Regions from separate parts of the Mediterraneibacter flintii genome, predicted to be linked through region 2. Evidence: predicted binding sites of a transcription regulator. Region 2 holds the regulator's gene; each other region holds the start of a gene.
The links. The regulator HrcA, encoded in region 2, represses chaperone genes, less so after heat shock. The targets are predictions, from matches to a motif close to TGTTAGCACTCNNNNNNNNNGAGTGCTAACA.
Positions count from the first base shown of each region.

Region 1: groES (co-chaperone GroES) is a predicted target of HrcA. The motif match lies at 1,746-1,776, and genes of this name have one in related genera.
Region 3: htpG (molecular chaperone HtpG) is a predicted target of HrcA. The motif match lies at 2,453-2,483, and genes of this name have one in related genera.

Region 1 is NZ_AP031405.1:2,906,527-2,911,628, forward strand. Features, by position in the region: gene groL (chaperonin GroEL) at 1-1,375, opposite strand, end outside; gene groES (co-chaperone GroES) at 1,426-1,710, opposite strand; gene ACZ5C4_RS13965 (hypothetical protein) at 1,852-2,166, opposite strand; gene codY (GTP-sensing pleiotropic transcriptional regulator CodY) at 2,229-3,008, opposite strand; gene topA (type I DNA topoisomerase) at 3,102-5,102, opposite strand, start outside.
Region 2 is NZ_AP031405.1:2,462,940-2,468,041, reverse strand. Features, by position in the region: gene lepA (translation elongation factor 4) at 1-133, shown strand, start outside; gene hemW (radical SAM family heme chaperone HemW) at 135-1,313, shown strand; gene hrcA (heat-inducible transcriptional repressor HrcA) at 1,454-2,503, shown strand; gene grpE (nucleotide exchange factor GrpE) at 2,531-3,199, shown strand; gene dnaK (molecular chaperone DnaK) at 3,253-5,102, shown strand, end outside.
Region 3 is NZ_AP031405.1:1,235,851-1,240,952, forward strand. Features, by position in the region: gene ACZ5C4_RS05915 (YitT family protein) at 1-769, shown strand, start outside; gene ACZ5C4_RS05920 (YitT family protein) at 910-1,776, shown strand; gene ACZ5C4_RS05925 (GNAT family N-acetyltransferase) at 1,757-2,254, opposite strand; gene htpG (molecular chaperone HtpG) at 2,567-4,606, shown strand; gene ACZ5C4_RS05935 (DUF362 domain-containing protein) at 4,651-5,102, opposite strand, start outside.

The DNA.
Region 1 (5,102 bases), 440 kb from region 2:
GTCCTGCATTTGTAACAATGTGATACAGAGGAGCTTCCAGAGCTTTCAGAATGATATTTGCTCCTGTCTTTTCATCTCCTTCAAGTTCTTCTGCCAGCTTTGCAACTTCTTTTGCCGCATGGATATAAGCAGAACCGCCTCCTGCAATAATTCCTTCTTCCACTGCTGCTCTTGTCGCATTCAGTGCATCTTCCATACGCAGCTTTGCCTCTTTCATCTCTGTCTCAGTAGCCGCACCTACACGGATAACAGCAACGCCGCCAGCCAGTTTCGCAAGTCTTTCCTGCAATTTTTCTTTATCAAAATCAGATGTTGTCTCTTCGATTGCCTTTTTAATCTGTGCAACACGATCTTCAATTGCCTGCTTGTCACCACATCCGTCTACAATTACAGTATTTTCTTTCTGTACCTTTACGGATTTTGCACGTCCAAGCTGATCCATTGTCGTCTCTTTCAAATCCAGTCCAAGTTCTTCTGAAATTACCTGTCCGCCTGTCAGGATTGCAATATCCTGCAGCATTTCTTTTCTTCTGTCTCCGTATCCGGGAGCTTTTACAGCTACTACGTTGAATGTTCCACGCAATTTATTTACAATCAGTGTAGTCAGCGCTTCTCCTTCGATATCCTCTGCAATAATCAGAAGTTTTGCACCAGATTGTACAACCTGTTCTAACAGCGGAAGCAAATCCTGGATGCTTGTAATCTTCTTATCTGTAATCAGGATATATGGATCTTCTAAGTTTGCTTCCATTTTTTCCATGTCTGTCGCCATATATGCGGAAATATATCCGCGGTCGAACTGCATACCTTCTACCAGATCCAGCTCTGTATGCATTGTCTTAGACTCTTCAATTGTGATAACTCCGTCGTTGGAAACCTTTTCCATCGCATCTGCTACCATCTGCCCTACAGAATCATCACCAGAAGAAACTGCCGCAACTCTTGCAATCTGTTCTTTATCTTTTACTTTGCTGCTCATTGCTGCGATTGCATCTACCGCTTTGTCAGTCGCTTTCTTCATACCTTTGCGCAGTACAATCGGATTGGCGCCTGCCGCCAGGTTTTTCATTCCCTCATTTACCATAGCCTGTGCCAGCACAGTCGCTGTTGTTGTACCGTCTCCGGCTACATCATTTGTCTTAGAAGCAACTTCTCTGATTAATTGTGCTCCCATATTTTCAAATCCATCTTCCAGCTCAATTTCCTTTGCAATTGTTACACCGTCATTTGTGATAAGCGGTGCACCAAAAGATTTGTCCAGTACGACGTTTCTTCCTTTTGGTCCCAATGTTACTCTAACTGTATCTGCCAGCTGATTTACACCTTTTTCTAACGCTGCTCTAGCTTCAGCTCCATATTTAATTTCCTTTGCCATTTCTAAGCATCTCCTTTTTCCTATATTCTTTGATTATAATGTTTATGCATTTATTCTACAATTGCGAGAATATCATTCTGTTTTACAATGATATATTCTTCTCCTTCAAGCTCTACTTCTGTCCCTGCATATTTGGAATAAATTACTTTATCCCCTTCTTTTACCTGCATTTTCACTTCTTTTCCATCTATAATTCCACCAGGTCCAACCGCAATAACTTCTGCTTCCTGTGGCTTTTCTTTCGCCTGGCCAGGTAAAACGATGCCTGATTTTGTTGTTTCTTCTGCTTCTAACTGCTTTAACACAATTTTGTCACCCAATGGTACTAACTTCATGGTAATTCCTCCTTAATTTTAGCTTTATAACTTTTTATTAGCACTCATTTATCTTGAGTGCTAACCCCATGAATATAAAATAGCACTCTGCCGACTATTTGTCAACAGAGTTTCTAAATTTTATAATTAGTTTATATTCCATCAACTTATTCCTGTTTCCCGTACATTATAGAATCCGTTTTCAATCCTGAATCTTAGTACATTCCTGTCTTCAGACTGATACCGTTCTTTTATTACCCCTGTACAGTAAAGTAATTCTGTCCTCGTCGAAATATAACATCTGTATTTTGCATCTAATGAAATCTTGGTCAGATCTTTTTCCCTGAGCTCCAACACTACTTCATCTTCTTCCAAATCATACCGTAAAACTCGGCACTGGTGAGTTACCTCATCAAATATCCCGTCCGCTGATATGACTTTCTCCATCTTTAAATCCACCGGATTGCCTTCGTACATCCCTGTTCCTCCTTCTGTCAGATAAGGGGTATCAGCTTACTGATACCCCTTCCTTCTCTTTATTACAAACGTTCTTTTTTTATTCTTTCTAATTCTGTAAATACATAATCATTGAGAACTTTAATATAAGTTCCTTTCATTCCTGAGGATCGGGACTCTATTACCCCTGCACTCTCGAATTTACGCAGTGCATTGACAATTACAGAACGAGTAATTCCTACGCGGTCAGCAACCTTACTTGCAACTAAAATCCCTTCTGTTCCATCTAATTCTTCAAAAATGTGTATAATCGCTTCCAATTCAGAGAATGACAAGGTACTGATTGCAGACTGGACAATGTGCTCCTTTCTAGTCTCCTCCGCACTTTCCTCGTTGACAGAGCGCAGCATCTCGAGTCCTACGACAGCCGTTCCATACTCACTTAAAATAATATCATCTATCGAATACATATCTGTCTGCTTGTAAATAAATAACGTTCCAAGACGCTCTCCGGCAATATCGATCGGAGTGACAATCGCCTGATATCCGGCAGATGCCTCCGGAGAGAAGCCCAGTGTTTCCAGATTCACATTTTCCTTTGTGGAAAGGATATTCAGCAGTCGTTCGTTGAGCATACCGTCAATATGCGCACCAACTGTCTCTGTAATCAATTCGTGGATTCCATCCACTGTGCTGCACTTACTTACACCGAGTATCTTCCCTTTCTTGCTCACAACAAGTACATTGGAATCCAAAATCTCTGTAAGGACGGCACATATATCATTAAACACGACCTTACTGGAATTATTGTTGTGTAATAGCTTATTAATTTTTCTCGTCTTATCTAATAACTGTACGCTCATCATTTCCTCCAAACTAATTGTATATACAAATCTTATCAATTCACCAGATAATCTTATGCTATCATATAGTTTCTGAATTTTCAACACAATTCATCAACTCTTTTTCAAATTTCGGACATATCCACATTTCTCATCTGAACAAACTAATTTATTTCCTTTTTCTACCATGTATTTCCCACATTCCGGACACTTCTCTTTAGATGGTTTCTGCCATGACATAAATTCACATTCTGGATTATTCTCGCAGCCAAAATACTTTCTTCCTTTCTTCGTCTTGCGGATAACCACTTCCTTCCCGCACACCGGACACGGCACTCCGATTTTTTCAAGATATGGCTTTGTATTGCGACATTCCGGAAAGCCAGGGCAGGCCAGGAATTTACCGTGAGGGCCATATTTAATTACCATATTTCTTCCACATTCCTCACAGATAACATCCGTCACTTCATCTTCAATTTTTACACTTTCCAACTCTTTTTCTGCCGTATTTACCGCTTCATTTAAATCTGGATAGAAATTGCGTATGACTTCTTTCCATTCCACCTTACCTTCTTCCACCATGTCCAAAAGCCCTTCCATATTTGCCGTAAAATTTACATCTACAATGCTCGGGAAGGAATGCTTCATAATGTTGTTTACAACTTCGCCAATTTCTGTAATATACAGATTTTTCGCTTCTTTTATGATGTACCGTCTACCCAAAATTGTAGAAATTGTCGGCGCATACGTACTCGGCCGTCCAATTCCAAGCTCCTCTAATGTTTTTACAAGCGTCGCCTCGGTATAATGTGCAGGCGGCTGTGTAAAATGCTGCTTGGAATCAAAGCTTTCTTTTTCAAGAACCGAATCTTCTTTTAATCCACCTACCAATACATTGCTCTCTTCTTTTTCCTCATCAGCTTCTGTATAAACCAGACGGAATCCCTGAAAGACAATTTTAGAAGTCGCTACTGTAAATATATATTCTCCGGCTCCGATTCGTACCGATGTTGTTTCATAACGCGCCGGCTGCATTCTGCTGGCCGCAAACCGCTTCCATATCAACTGATACAGCCGAAACTGGTCTCTTGTAAGAGAATCTTTCAAGGAGGCCGGTGTCCTTGCAATATCTGTAGGACGAATTGCCTCATGGGCATCCTGAATCTTTTTCTCTGCTTTTTTTGCTGACGCCTGTTCCGTTACATATTCTTTTCCATAGGTTTCTGCTATATATTCTCTTGCCGCTGCGTCTGCCTCTTCTGAAATTCTCGTAGAGTCTGTACGCAGGTACGTAATCACACCGACTGTTCCATTTCCTTTGATGTCGATTCCCTCATATAACTGCTGGGCAATCCGCATGGTCTTTTGCGTTCCAAAATTCAGTACCTTCGCTGCCTCCTGCTGCAATGTACTTGTGGTAAACGGAAGAGGTGCTTTTCTGATCCTTTCCCCTCTTTTAATATTTTTCACAGCAAATTTTTCTTTTTCTAACTGTGCAAGTATTTTATCCAGCTCTTCTTTCGATCCGATCGTGATTTTCTCTTTTTCTGTTCCGTAGAACTTTGCCGTCAACGGACGTTTCTCTCCCTCTATCTTTAAAATTACGTCCAGACTCCAGTATTCTTCTGGAATAAAGGCATTGATTTCTTCTTCCCTGTCCGCAATCAGACGAAGCGCTACAGACTGTACTCTTCCGGCGCTCAAGCCTCTTTTTACCTTTGCCCAAAGCAAAGGGCTTATCCGGTATCCTACCATCCGGTCTAATACACGGCGTGCCTGCTGTGCATCTACCAGGTTCATATCAATGTCACGCGGATGTTTCAAGGATGCTTTCACTGCGTTTTTTGTAATTTCATTAAATGTAATTCTGCGCATTTTCTTGGAATCTAACTTTAAAGCTGCCGCTAAATGCCATGAAATCGCCTCTCCTTCTCGATCAGGGTCAGTCGCCAGATATACTTTGTCTGCCTTCTTCGCTTCTTTCCTTAGTTTGGCCAGAATATCTCCCTTTCCTCTTATCGTAATGTACTTCGGTTCATAGTCCTGCTCCACATCCACGCCCAACTGGCTTTTCGGCAGATCCCGAACATGTCCCTGAGAAGCGTCCACCGTATA
Region 2 (5,102 bases):
TGGAGGAGATATTTCGCGTAAGAAAAAGCTTCTGGAGAAACAAAAAGAAGGAAAGAAGCGTATGCGCCAGGTAGGAAATGTGGAAATTCCACAGAAAGCATTTATGAGTGTCTTAAAGTTGGATGATGATTGATATGAAAAAAGAATTAGAACTGTATTTGCATATTCCGTTTTGTGTCAGAAAATGTGCATATTGTGATTTTCTGTCCAACGCTGCAGAGGATAAGACAATCGATAGATATGTAAATGCATTGATAAGAGAGATAGAAAGCTGCTGTAGAGCGTTTCAAGAGTATACAGTAGCAACAGTATTTATGGGCGGAGGAACTCCGTCCATTTTAGCAGGGACAGAAACAGTACGGATTTTTCGTGCGCTGTATGAAAATTTTGAATTTGCAAAAGAACCAGAGATTACGATAGAAGTAAATCCAGGTACAGTAACGCGTGAAAAGCTGGAATTATGGAAAAATGCAGGTATCAACCGCTTAAGTATCGGATTACAGTCTGCCGACAATCGAGAATTGAAACTTTTAGGCCGGATACATACGTTTGAGGACTTTCTAGAGACGTATACAAAAGCAAGAGAAGCTGATTTTACAAACATCAATGTGGATTTGATTTCAGCTATTCCAGGGCAGGTTGCTGCCGACTGGGAACAGACACTTAGAAAAACTGCGCAGCTGGATCCGGAGCATATCTCAGCGTACAGTCTGATGATAGAGGAAGGCACTTTGTTTTATGACTGGTATGTAAAGGGCGGACATAGGGAAGGCAAAAAAGAGGTTCCCCCGCTTCCTGGTGAGGAGGAAGACCGCAGGATTTATAAAAAGACAAAAGAAATTTTAAAAGAGCATGGGTATGTGCGGTATGAGATTTCCAACTACGCAAAAGAGGGATATGCCTGCCGGCATAATTTAGGATACTGGGAACGAAAAGAGTATTTAGGGCTCGGACTTGGGGCTGCTTCTCTTATAAATGAACAGCGGTTTGCCAATACAGAGAGCTTGTCAGAATATCTAAATGCATTTGAAAAAAGAAAAGTTTCGTATTCTTCTGTGAGAGTAGGAAGAGAAACTTTGCGTATACAAGAGCAGATGGAAGAGTTTATGTTTTTGGGGCTCAGGAAAATGGAAGGAGTTTCGCGTTCTGAATTTGCACGGAAATTTCAAAAAGAATTAGAACAGGTATATGGAGTACAGATTAAGGAATTAAAAGAACGCGGACTTCTGGAAGAAAAAAAAGACTTTCTTTCTCTGACAGAATTTGGAATAGACGTCAGTAACTATGTATTCGAGCAATTTTTGGATCCATAGAAAGGCTGACCTGTCACATATTTCCTAAAAAAAATATAAACAGTGTTGACAAACGTAAACCCTAGTGCTATCTTAGTATACGTAAGGTGTTAGCACTCAAAACTAAAGAGTGCTAATAAACTTTAGGAAAGGAGAGAAAGATGGTAACGGGCGAAGGATTGAATGAAAGAAAACTGACGATATTAAAAGCAATCATCCGGAACTATCTTGAAACGGGAGAACCGGTTGGTTCACGAACCCTTTCCAAATATACAGAGCTGAATTTAAGCTCTGCGACAATCCGGAATGAGATGGCGGATTTGGAAGATTTGGGTTATATCTTCCAGCCCCATACATCTGCAGGAAGGATTCCTTCTGACAAAGGGTATCGACTGTATGTCGATATGCTGATGGAAGAAAAGGAGCAAGAGATTACGGAGCTGAGAAATACAATGCTGGAGAAGACAGACAAGGTCGATCAGGTATTGAAGCAGGCGGCGAAGGTGCTTGCAGCGAATACCAATTATGCGACGTTGGTATCTGCTCCTGTAAACAACCGCAATACATTGAAATTTATCCAGCTTTCCCAAGTGGATGAAGAACAGATTGTGGCTGTAATTGTAATGGGAGGAAACGTAATCAAGAATAAGATTATTGAAGTTGGCGAAAGCTTAAGTAATGAAAACCTTCTGAAGCTGAACATGCTGCTGAATACAACACTTAACGGCATGTCGATTGACCAGATTACACTGGGACTGATTGCCCGCTTAAAAGAGCAGGCAGGAATTCACAGCCAGGTCATTGGTGATGTGCTGGATGCGGTGGCAGAGATTATTCATGTGGAAGACGACATGGAGATCTATACCAGCGGGGCTACGAATATTTTTAAATATCCAGAATTAAGTGATAAGCAGAGTGCCCAGGAAATTATCAGTGCTTTTGAAGAAAAACAGCAGCTTGCCGATTTGGTGACGGAGACGCTTGCCAGTGAGGAAAATCATGGTATTCAGGTTTATATTGGAGATGAGGCACCTGTCAAGACAATGAAGGACTGTAGTGTCGTGACAGCGACATATGAACTGGGGGAAGGTATGAAAGGAACCATCGGTATCATCGGTCCGAAGCGTATGGATTACGAGCATGTTATGAATACGCTGAAAACTCTGCAAAGCGAGTTGGATGCGATTTACAGCAAAGAGCCGAAAGAATAGGAAGGTGAAAAATTAGTGGATGAAAAGATGAGCAAAGAAGATATGGTAAAAGAAGCAGTAGAAGAGGCAAAAGCAAAGGCGAATGAAGAACAGAACAAACAAGATGATGATATGAAAGAAAAAGAGCCCAAGTCATCTGCAGAAGAAGCACAAAAAGAAGAACAGCCGGAAGAAAACCAAGAGGCGGTTCCAGAAGAGGAGGCTTGTGAAAACGACAAGCCAGAAAAGAAAAAATTGTTCGGAAAGAAGCCAAAGAAAGACAAGAAGGATGAGAAGATTGAAGAGCTTACCGATCGTCTGACACGTCAGATGGCAGAGTTCGATAATTTCAGAAAGCGCACAGAGAAAGAAAAGTCTCAGATGTATGAGATTGGCGCAAAGGATGTGATTGAAAAAATCCTTCCTGTAGTGGACAATTTTGAGAGAGGACTCGCGGCAGTGGCGGAGGATGAAAAAGCAAGTCCGTTTGCAGAAGGAATGGAAAAGATTTATAAGCAGCTAATGACGACTTTAGAGTCCATGGAAGTGAAGCCGATCGAAGCGGTTGGCAAAGAGTTTAATCCAGATTTCCATAATGCGGTGATGCATGTGGAGGATGAAGAATTAGGCGAGAACATTATTGCAGAAGAATTTCAGAAAGGTTACACATACAGAGACAGCGTGGTAAGGCACAGTATGGTAAAAGTAGCAAATTAACTGTAAATATTAGAATAAAGAAGATTACAAATCAATGAAGGAGGACATTTACTATGGGAAAAATAATAGGGATTGACTTAGGTACGACAAACAGCTGTGTGGCTGTTATGGAAGGTGGCCAGCCGACTGTTATTGCGAATACGGAGGGCGCCAGAACAACCCCATCTGTTGTGGCATTTACAAAGAATGGAGAACGTCTGGTTGGTGAGCCGGCGAAGCGTCAGGCAGTAACCAATGCGAGCAGAACCATTTCTTCTATCAAAAGGGAGATGGGTTCCGATCATAAAGAGGATATTGATGGAAAGAAATATTCTCCGCAGGAAATTTCTGCGATGATTTTGCAGAAGTTAAAAGCAGATGCAGAAGGGTATTTAGGAGAGAAGGTAACAGAAGCGGTTATCACTGTTCCGGCGTATTTCAATGACGCACAGCGTCAGGCTACAAAAGATGCCGGAAAGATCGCGGGCTTAGACGTAAAACGTATCATCAACGAGCCTACAGCGGCAGCACTTGCTTACGGACTGGACAATGAAAAAGAACAGAAGATTATGGTATATGATTTAGGTGGTGGAACATTTGATGTATCTATCATCGAGATTGGCGACGGTGTTATTGAAGTACTCGCAACAGCCGGAAATAACCGGCTTGGCGGTGATGACTTTGACCAGAAGATTACAGACTATATGCTCGCTGACTTTAAAGCAAAAGAGGGAGTAGATTTGTCTACAGATAAGATGGCTCTCCAGAGACTGAAAGAAGCAGCAGAGAAAGCGAAAAAAGAGCTCTCTTCTGCGACAACGACAAATATCAATCTTCCATTTATTACAGCAACGGCAGAAGGGCCGAAGCACTTTGACATGAACCTGACAAGAGCAAAATTTGATGAACTGACAAGGGATCTGGTAGACAAAACAGCAGAGCCGGTTAAAAGAGCGCTCTCCGATGCAGGCCTGACAGCGTCAGAATTAGGGCAGGTATTGCTGGTAGGTGGATCTACACGTATTCCTGCCGTTCAGGAAGAAGTAAAACGTCTGACAGGAAAAGAGCCAAGTAAATCCTTAAATCCAGATGAGTGTGTTGCACTGGGAGCTTCTGTACAGGGCGGTAAGCTTGCCGGAGATGCAGGTGCAGGGGATATTCTTCTTCTGGATGTTACGCCGTTGTCACTGTCTATCGAGACAATGGGTGGAGTGGCTACAAGGCTGATTGAGAGAAATACAACGATTCCTACAAAGAAGAGCCAGATTTTCTCTACAGCGGCAGACAATCAAACGGCAGTTGACATCAATGTAGTACAGGGTGAGAGACAGTTTGCAAAGGACAATAAGTCTCTTGGACAGTTCCGGTTAGATGGAATCCCGCCGGCTCCACGTGGAATCCCACAGATTGAAGTTACATTTGACATTGATGCAAACGGTATTGTAAATGTGTCTGCAAAAGATTTGGGAACAGGAAAAGAGCAGCATATTACAATTACAGCAGGTTCCAATATGTCCGATGCGGATATCGACAAGGCAGTGAAAGAGGCTGCAGAATTCGAGGCACAGGACAAGAAGAGAAAAGAAGCGATAGATACAAGAAACGAAGCAGATGCTATGGTATTCCAGACAGAGAAAGCGCTTAAGGAAGTAGGCGATAAGCTGGATGCAAATGATAAAGCGGCGGTTGAGGCAGATTGCCAGGCATTAAAGGACGTCCTTGCAAAATCCACTCCAGAGGAGGCAACAGATGCACAGGTAGCTGAGATCAAAGCTGCGAAAGAGAAATTGATGGAAAGTGCACAGAAACTTTTCACAAAGATGTATGAACAGGCGGGAGCTGGTGCAGGTGCGGGAGCAGCAGGCGGTCCGACACCAGAAGCAGGTCCGGCGCCAGATGGTTTCCAGGGTGATGATGTTGTAGA
Region 3 (5,102 bases), 1.2 Mb from region 2:
TGCCAAAACGGCAAATTTCGCGCCAGGAGGAGTATCAGGTCTTGCATTGATTATCAACCATTTGTGGGCGCTGCCGATTGGTATAACAACGCTGGTAATTAATATTCCGCTGGTTATTTTAAGCTGGCGTATTGTTGGAAAACGATTTTTAATCAAGACGGCGCGCAGCATGATTTTCTGTACAATTTTTCTAGATGTTGTCTTTCCGCATACACCGTCCTATACAGGCTCGCCTCTGATGGCAGCGCTGTACTCAGGTGTCTGCCTGGGAGCAGGAATGGCGCTGTTTTACATGCGGGGCTCTTCTTCCGGCGGAACGGATTTTCTTACGATGTCTATCAAAGCACTTAAGCCGCATTTTTCTTTAGGGACAGTGACAATGGCAATTGATTTGATTATTATTCTGCTTGGGTGGCCGGTGTTTGGAAATATTGATTCTGTTCTGTATGGTTTGGCGGCGACCTTTGTGACATCGGTAGTGATTGATAAGATTCTTTACGGCATGGGCTCTGGCACCTTGCTGATTATTATTACAGATCATGGGCAGGCGGTTGCAGAGAAAATAGGCGAAAGTATCGGCAGAGGATCTACAGCTATTCAGGCGCGTGGTACATATACAGAGGCACAAAAAGAAGTATTGCTGTGTGCGTGCTCTACTTCTCAGGCATATACGGTGAGAAATACCGCCCATGAGGCAGATCCAGACGCATTTGTGATGGTGACAGAGACGAGCGAGGTTTTTGGAGAGGGGTTTATCGAGCGTAAATAGCCCCTTGTACACCGACACTAAGAAGCTTTTTGGATAAAAAATAAGTCTGTTCTTCTGAGGGAATAAATTTTCCAGATTTTACACATACTGATTTCACGGCAGCTCAAGCTGTCGGTGGGAAAGGTAGGAGAACAGGGAAGATGACAGGAAAGAAAAGGGACGCAAAGAAGCTATGTCTGGATATATTGTATGATATTGCAGGAGGAACCCTGTATGCCGCGGGAATTTATACATTTGCAAAAAATGCAGAATTCGCGCCGGGAGGAGTGTCCGGACTTGCTCTGATTTTAAACCATTTATCAGGGCTTCCTGTCGGAACAACAACGCTTCTTTTAAATATTCCGTTGATTGCAGTCAGTTATAAACTGGTCGGCAAACGGTTTCTTATGAAATCGGCTGTATCCATGCTGGTTTCGAATATCATTCTGGATGGAATTTTCCCCTTTACTCCGGCTTATACAGGCTCCCCATTTTTGGCAGCATTGTATGCGGGCGTCTTTCTGGGAACGGGAATGACGCTGTTTTATATGCGGGGATCTTCTTCAGGGGGGATCGATTTTCTGGCGTTGTCAATTAAGAAAAAGAAACCACATCTTTCTATCGGTACCTTGATTATGCTGATAGACCTGGTAATTATCTTGCTTGGCTGGCCGGTATTTGGAAATGTAGATGCCGTATTGTACGGGGTGGCTTCTACTTTTGTGTGCACAGTCGTAATTGACAAGGTGCTGTATGGTACAGGGGCAGGGTCACTTGCGATTATCATAACTGGCAAAGGCAAAGAGACAGCAGAGAGAATTGGAGAGATAAACAGAAGAGGAACGACGGCGATTCAGGCACTTGGAACCTACACAAATACAAGAAAAGATGTACTTTTGTGTGCGTGTTCCAAGTCTCAGGCTTACGCCGTTAAAAACGTAGTACATGAAGTAGATCCGTGTGCTTTTTTAATGTTTACGGAGACAAGCGAAGTGTATGGAGAGGGATTCAGAGAGAATACTCCATAATATAATCATCCATGATATACCCGCCGCCAATGTCTGCTTCTTGTTCATCGATTGTCTGGAAGCCTAGATGACGGTAAACTGCAAGGCTTCCATCGTTATGTTTGTTGCAGGTAAGCCAGATGGCACAGAGCCCTCTTTCACGGCAAATATTTTTTAAAAACTGAAAGGTCTGTGTGGCGAGATGCTTTCCGCGAACTTCTTTTTTCAGATAGAGCTTGCTTAAAAAGAGGCGGTTCTCTTCCGGATGAATACCGCAATATCCACAGAATTCTCCGGTAAAATATATCTGATAATACTCATATCCATTTTTTAGCTGCTCTGTCAATGCGGAGTAAGACTGAAACTTATCTACCATATAATTGACCTGTCCTTCCCCGATAATGGGAGTGAAATGTTCATGCCAGATTATTTCGGCAAGCCTGGCGATCTCTTTTATCTGTGTATCATTCTTTACTTTTTTCATCATAAAGTTTTCCATGAGAAATCTCCTTCTTATAAATGTATTTCGCACATTTTCGCGCCAAAGTACGGCTGCGTCAGCAGCTTGTTTTCCATTTACGCGCAGTGTGCATCACGTATTTTACGCCTCCGGCAGGCGAGCTTCGCCCGATAAAGTACAATTTATTATAGCATGTTAAAAATAAAGTTTATAGATATTTAATAAATTTTACGGTTTTATTAGCACTCTAAATGAAAGAGTGCTAATTTTTTGTTGACATTTAAAATTGACTGTATTAGAATATTTTTTAGACATGAATGAAAGTATTTTATGGAAAGAGGAGTGTTATATATGGCGACAAAAAAGGGTAATTTATCGATTGACAGTGAGAATATATTTCCAATTATCAAAAAATGGGTATATTCGGATCACGACATTTTTTTCCGCGAGCTGGTGTCCAATGGCTGCGACGCGATTACCAAATTAAAAAAGCTGGACATGATGGGCGAATACGAACTGCCGGAAGATTATAAGGCAAAGATTGAGGTGATTGTTAATCCGGAAGAAAAGACATTGAAATTTATTGACAATGGTCTTGGAATGACAGCGGACGAGGTAGAAGAATATATTACGCAGATCGCGTTTTCAGGCGCAACACAGTTTTTGGAAAAATATAAGGACAAAACGACAGAGGATGAAATGATCGGGCATTTCGGACTAGGTTTTTATTCTGCATTTATGGTCGCAGATGAAGTGCAGATCGATACGTTGTCCTATCAAAAGGATGCTGTACCGGTGCACTGGGCCAGCCAGGGAGGTACGGAATATGAGATGCAGGATGGCAATAAGACGACGGTTGGAACAGAGATTACCTTGTTCTTAAACGAGGACAGCCTGGAATTTGCAAATGAATACAGGGCAAGAGAAGTCCTCGAAAAGTATTGCTCTTTTATGCCGGTGGAAATCTTTTTGTCCAAGGCGAATGCAGAGCCTCAGTATGACACGATTGATGAAGAGGACGTACTTGAGTCAGATACTGTGGTAGAGCATATTACGGAAGAGCCAAAAGAGGGAGAAGAGGGCGAGCCGAAGAAGAAGGCGAAAATTGTAAGGCGTCCGGTGTCTATCAGTGATATACATCCTCTTTGGGGAAAGAATCCGAGTGAGTGTACGAAAGAAGAATATATAGAATTTTATCGGAAAGTGTTTATGGATTATAAAGAACCGCTGTTCTGGATCCATCTGAACATGGATTATCCGTTTAATTTGAAAGGGATTCTGTATTTCCCGAAAATCAATATGGAGTATGAATCCATAGAGGGAACAATCAAGCTGTATAATAACCAGGTATTTATCGCAGACAATATCAAAGAAGTGATTCCAGAATTTTTGATGGTGTTAAAAGGCGTGATTGACTGTCCGGATCTTCCGCTGAATGTATCTAGAAGTGCTCTGCAAAACGACGGTTTTGTAAATAAAGTGGCTGATTATATTTCTAAAAAGGTAGCAGACAAATTAACCGGAATGTTTAAGACGGACAGAGAAAATTATGAGAAATACTGGGATGACATCAGTCCGTTTATCAAATTTGGATGTCTGAAGGATGAAAAATTCGGTGAAAAGATGAAAGATTCTATGATTTATAAGAATCTGGAGCACAAATATTTAACACTGGAAGATATCATCAAAGAAAACGGCGGTTCTGCAGCAGAACCAGAGGAAGAAAAAGAAGTACAGGACAATGCAGAACAGGCAGAAGCGGCAGATAAGGAAGAAGAGAAAAAGACGAATATTTACTATGTGACAGATGAAGTACAGCAGAGTCAGTATATCAATATGTTTAAAGCACAGGGACAAGACGCTGTGATTCTGACACATAATATTGATTCTGCCTTTGTAAGCTATCTGGAACAGAAACATACGGATGTGCGTTTCCTGCGGATTGACGCTGATGTGCATGCGTCTATGAAAGATGAAGTGTCTGAGGAAGAAAAAGAGCAGTTCCAGAAGACAACGGACAGCTTAGTTGAGATTTTTAGAAAAGAATTGAACAATGATAAGCTGGACGTAAAGGTAGAAAAATTAAAGGATGATAATGTCGCTTCTATGGCAGTTCTTTCAGAAGAAAACAGAAGAATGGAAGAAATGATGAAAATGTATGGAATGAGTGGCATGGATATGAGTGCATTTGGAAGCAAGGCAACACTGATTTTAAATGCGAATCATCCGCTTGTAAAGTTTTTGGTAGAACATAAGCGCAGCAAGAATGTTTCGATTATATGCAAGCAGCTTTATGATTTGGCAATGCTTGCACATAAGCCTTTAAATCCGGAAGAAATGACAGCATTTGTACAGAGAAGCAATGAAATTATGCTGCTGCTGACAAAATAGAATCTAATATCCGCCATATCAGTAATGGTATGGCGGATATTCATTTATCTCCAGTTTTCCAACAGGAATTTATATATGTCAGCAGCACTGGGAGGACACCCTTTCAAGCTTTTATGGAAGCAGGAGGTGCACTGTCCGATGCCGATTTTCCCGTCTTTGCCGCGGAAGCCCTGTCCAATACCAAGTTTGGGAAGAGCAGTGTGCAGGAATCCTTTTTCGTTTAATCTGTCCAGAGCATAGATAAGTGAACCATAGCATGCACTGCATGCATCAGAGGAAGAGATGTATTTCGCCAATTTTTGCACCCGCCTTGTCTGAGGCAGTTGTCGTTCTGCTTCCGGATGATTTAAATAGATACAGTTAGCATGAGAAAGGTCGGTACTGCCAATTTTCAAATTTTCTGCCAGAGTGATATAGGGGACATCTTCGGTGGCATATCCCATTGTTTTACATACGAAGGCATCACAGAGAACCGGATCTCGGAAACCGAGAATAC